2 regions of the Anoxybacillus sp. genome follow, and region 1 is predicted to be linked to the other one. Evidence: riboswitches for the same ligand, from Rfam matches in the RefSeq annotation. Region 1 holds a riboswitch; the other holds the start of a gene.
What was found. A riboswitch is a leader RNA that binds a small molecule or an ion and turns the genes downstream of it on or off. The one in region 1 is predicted to bind cobalamin.
Positions count from the first base shown of each region.

Region 2: another riboswitch for cobalamin. It lies ahead of V7Z64_RS03405 ((2Fe-2S) ferredoxin domain-containing protein); the one in region 1 lies ahead of V7Z64_RS01035 (ribonucleoside-diphosphate reductase subunit alpha).

Region 1 is NZ_DAITON010000004.1:23,301-25,704, reverse strand. Features, by position in the region: gene V7Z64_RS01035 (ribonucleoside-diphosphate reductase subunit alpha) at 1-1,228, opposite strand, end outside; cobalamin riboswitch at 1,343-1,541, opposite strand; gene V7Z64_RS01030 (cytochrome d ubiquinol oxidase subunit II) at 1,636-2,404, opposite strand, start outside.
Region 2 is NZ_DAITON010000017.1:3,913-6,316, forward strand. Features, by position in the region: gene V7Z64_RS03400 (LacI family DNA-binding transcriptional regulator) at 1-871, shown strand, start outside; cobalamin riboswitch at 954-1,134, shown strand; gene V7Z64_RS03405 ((2Fe-2S) ferredoxin domain-containing protein) at 1,315-1,680, shown strand; gene V7Z64_RS03410 (energy-coupling factor ABC transporter permease) at 1,677-2,404, shown strand, end outside.

The DNA.
Region 1 (2,404 bases):
CAATAGCAGGTACACGCTCTTTGCTTAATTTAGGATGGTTGACACATTCTTCGTATTTTTCTCGGAATGAGCCTTCGCCACGTTTTTCATCGTAAAAATCTTCAAGTCCTAATGGGTTTCCGTCTTTGTCTTTCCAACCCATCACTTGTTTCACTTCATGCGGGTCGAATAAATACCAATCACCACGTTGTTCGACTTGTTCCATGAATAAATCAGGAATGCATACGCCGTAAAATAAGTCATGACATTTTTGTCGCTCATCGCCATTGTTCAGTTTGGCATCTAAGAAAGAGAAAATATCTTTATGCCAAACGTCTAAATAGACGGCAATCGAACCTTGACGTGTCCCTAATTGGTCTACGGATACAGCGGTATTATTTAATTGTCGCATCCACGGAATGACACCAGATGATACGCCTTTAAATCCTTTAATATCAGAATTTCTTGCACGAATTTTCCCTAAATATACACCAATTCCACCGCCACCTTTAGATAGGCGGGCAACGTCTGTATTTGATTCGTAAATGCCAATGAGACTGTCATCGACTGTATCAATAAAGCAGCTTGAAAGCTGTCCATAAGACTTTCCTGCATTTGCATACGTTGGTGTCGCTACTGTCATATATTGATTAGATAATGCCCAATACGCTTCTTTTACAAGTTCCATGCGCTTTTCTTTCTTTTCGTTAGCCATGAGTGTTAGCGCAATCGTTAAGAATCGTTCTTGTGGCAATTCGTAAATCTCGCCATTGTAGCCTTTTGCTAAATAACGATCAACTAATGTTTTTAAGCCGATATATGTAAATCTTTCATCTTTTTTCGGATCGATCCATGCGCTCGCTTCTTGTAGCTCTTCTTTCGTATATCGTTCAAGTAAAAACGAATCGTAAATGCCAAAATCGCAGAGCGTTGTTTGCAATTCATAAAAGTAGCGGTATGTTTCGGATACATTGTAGCCGCGGTTTGTAGCTGCTTCATCGTATAGTTGTTGTAAATAGAGGCGAGCCGCTACAAATGTCCATTCTGGTTGTTCGACGGTAATTTCATCAAGTGCGTTTAAAATGAGTTTGTTCATCATGTCGTCGTATTTTCGTGTGTGAGCAAGTGCACGCACGGTACGCTCGATGTACCGCTCACTCGATAAGTGTGGAAAGTCTTTGAAAATATGAGACAATAGTGTGCGAATCGTTTCTTCATTTACTTCAGTTCGTTCTTTTATGTGCATCATGTAAAATCCCTTCCCCTTATAAAATAAAAAACATCCGCTTTTGTTGAGCGGATGAAACGATGGAAAAAGGCATGCTTTCACCATCGTTTCATCTTCTCAATCCCCGAAGAATATGAAACGATACAAGCAAGGCAGGTCTCCTGACTCGCGCTTCATCCTACTTTGGATTCCTTCCCATATATGCGCCACAAAAGCTGACATATACAGTGGTGTTGTTTCCATTTCGTCTGCGCACACAGTTGCGGGGACAGTTCTGGATTCGCACCAGATTCCCTATTAAGTCCGTTCGGACACCTTTGCTTGTCGGTTACAATATATAGTTATTATATTGTCCGTAAATCACAATATGTTGTATGAAAAACGTTTACGTTTAAAACTATAGCGAAAAATCTCAACATTTGCAATCATTATTTTTCATCATTTGCTAAATAACGACGATCTTTCATAAACAGCCGCCAAAAATAAATGAAACCTGGAAATAAAATTGCAAAGCCGACGATATATGTGATGAAAAGGGCGCGAAACGTATTGGGATGCGTAAATCCTGATTCGATCGTCACATCTGGATAAATCATATACGGTAAGTGGGCTTTCCCGTATGCGTAACTTGCACAAAAATATTGTAATACAATTGCTACAACCGCAAGACGCGGCATTCCGCGCACCGTTTTCTGCTTCCGTGAAGGAAGAAAAAGCGCTGCACCAGCTAGGAGAAATAGAACGACGGAAGCGGCAAGCCACGGCCAATGCGTTATCATTCCGTCGTATAACCAACGTGCTTCATGTCGCATCGTGACCATAATGAACAGCGAAGAAAGAAGGGTAAACGGTCCGATAATCAGTGCATCTCGCCGATAAATTGCATATGCTTCTGCTTCGTTAGCTTCGTTTGAGTAATCCGCAAGCAAAAGGGAAGAAAGAAAAAGTGTACTCGTAACCGCAAAGGCGATGAACGCATATTCATGCGGGCTTGTAAATAAGCGATCAAGGCGAAGACGACTGACACCATCTATTGTTTCGACGAAAGATCCGTGTGTAATCGGCAAGACACTAATTAAAAACGCAGGGATCAATAAGCCGCTCATACCAGAAATGTAAACGAGCACTTTTTCATACTTAGGAGCAACGTGCGAAAAAACGAGAAAGGCGCTACGAACGGTAAGCAAAAGTAAAATG
Region 2 (2,404 bases), on a different contig from region 1:
AGCAAATAAATTGACGCAAGTGATCGGCTTAATTATGCCAAGTTCAGCCGATAAAGCGTTTCAAAACCCGTTTTTCCCCGAAGTCATTCGCGGCATTAGCAAAGCGGTGCATGATCGACAATATGCGTTGCAGTTGTCGACAGGGGAGACGGAAGCGGAAATTTATGAAGGCGTCGTCCATATGGTGCAAGGAAAGCGCGTCGATGGGGTGATTTTGCTGTATTCGCGCGCGAACGATAAAATTATGGCGTATTTACAAAAAGAAGACGTGCCGTTTGTCGTCATTGGTAAACCGCATAAAAAAGCGGAGCAAATTACGCACGTTGATAACGATAACGTTCGCGCCGCGCGCGAGGCGACGGAATATTTAATTGAGCTCGGTCATGAACGCATCGCTTTTGTCGGAGGAAATGTAAATCTCGTCGTGACGATGGATCGTTTGCGCGGATATGAAAAGGCATTAAAATCGGCTAGTCTTTCGTATCGAAAAGATTACATCGTGCATGAAGAATTTTTAAAAGAGGGCGGCCAAGAGGCGATGAAAGGGTTGCTTTCGTTAGCTGAACCGCCGACTGCGCTCGTTGTCGCCGACGATTTAATGGCGCTCGGCGTGTTAAATACGCTTGCGGAAATGGGCTTAAGCGTACCAGCCGATTTGTCGATCGTGAGCTTTAACAACGTGCTTTTATCAGAAATTTCCCGTCCGCCATTAACATCGGTAGACATTAACATTTTCCAGCTCGGCTTTGAAGCAGCAAGAAATTTAATTCAACAAATCGAAAACCCGAATGAGCCAATTAAACGCATCATTATTCCACATACGCTCGTCAAACGGTTTTCATGCGATTATTACAAAGCACCTTCTGAATAGGAAGGTGTTTTTTTATCAACGGGCTAGGCGAGAAGAAAAAAATGGTGTATTATATTCTTAACATTTACGCTCTTTGAAAAATATATACGATGAGCAAGTACGGTGCATACGTCCGTATGCTTAAAAGGGAAGAACGGTGCAAAGCCGTCGCGGTACCCGCCACTGTGATGGGGAGTTTCGTTGCAATATGCCACTGATTTTTGGGAAGGCGCAACGAAATGATGAACCTAAGCCAGGAGACCTGCCTGCTTGCGATACGTCGGCTGCCTACGGGAATATAGGTGGACGTGCGGAGACGATGGGAAGCAACGGTTGTGAATACATGATAAGCAATCGCCATAAGAGATACAACGGTTGTGAATGCATGATTGTTTGAATGTTTCGTTTTTTCTGCACCTCTACCTAGAGGTGCTTTTTTATTTTGGAAAAAAGGGGCGACATATATGGCAACATGGAATTTACAAGGAACGACACATCACGTGCTTATTTGCAACGGGGGAAGCTGCATGAGAAAAGGAGGGGAAGAGGTGACGCAAGCGATTCGCGATGAAATTGATCGGTTGCAGTTACATGGGCGCGTTCATACGACGCGTACACGATGCAACGGTCGCTGCGAAGACGCATGTGTCGTCATCGTTTATCCAGAAGGTGTTTGGTATCGTACGATTGATGAACAAATAGGAAGGGACATCATACGAAATCATGTACGTGACGGGAACATATTGCGCGATTACGTCACGTATACGTATGAACATACAGGATTTGTGATGCCTAAACATAGCGTTGCGACAAGGGGGAAAGAAAAATGAAGCGAAACGTATGGTGGATCGTTTGTACATGCTTGACTGTCTACGTTTTATTTGCGCTTTCACCTTCAGTATATGCGATGCACATTATGGAAGGATTTTTACCTTGGCATTGGGCGCTCGTTTGGTGGTTGTTATTTTTGCCATTTTTCTTTGTCGGTTTACGGACGATGACGCGCATCGTAAAACAACAGCCGGAAATGAAAATGTTGCTTGCGCTAGCGACCGCATTTACATTCGTTCTTTCCGCTTTAAAAATTCCATCTGTCACAGGAAGCAGTTCGCATCCGACAGGGACAGGTCTCGGTGCGCTGTTATTTGGGCCGTTTGTCATGACGGTCATCGGTACGGCTGTGTTAATGTTTCAAGCATTATTGCTTGCGCATGGCGGATTGACAACGCTCGGTGCAAATGCGTTTTCGATGGCGGTTATTGGTCCGTTTGTAGCGTACGTGTTGTTTGTTGTATGCCAAAAGCTTCGCATTTCAATGCGCCTTTCTGTTTTTGTGGCGGCGATGTTTGCCAATTTAGCTACGTATGTGATGACATCGATACAACTTGCGCTAGCATTTCCAGATGCAACAGGTGGGGTATGGGGGGCGTTCTTAAAGTTTGCTTCCATTTTTGCTGTGACACAAATACCGCTTGCAATTACCGAAGGGCTTCTGACTGTTGTTGTATGGAATTTTTTACATACGTACGTGAAACATGAATTAAATATATTGCA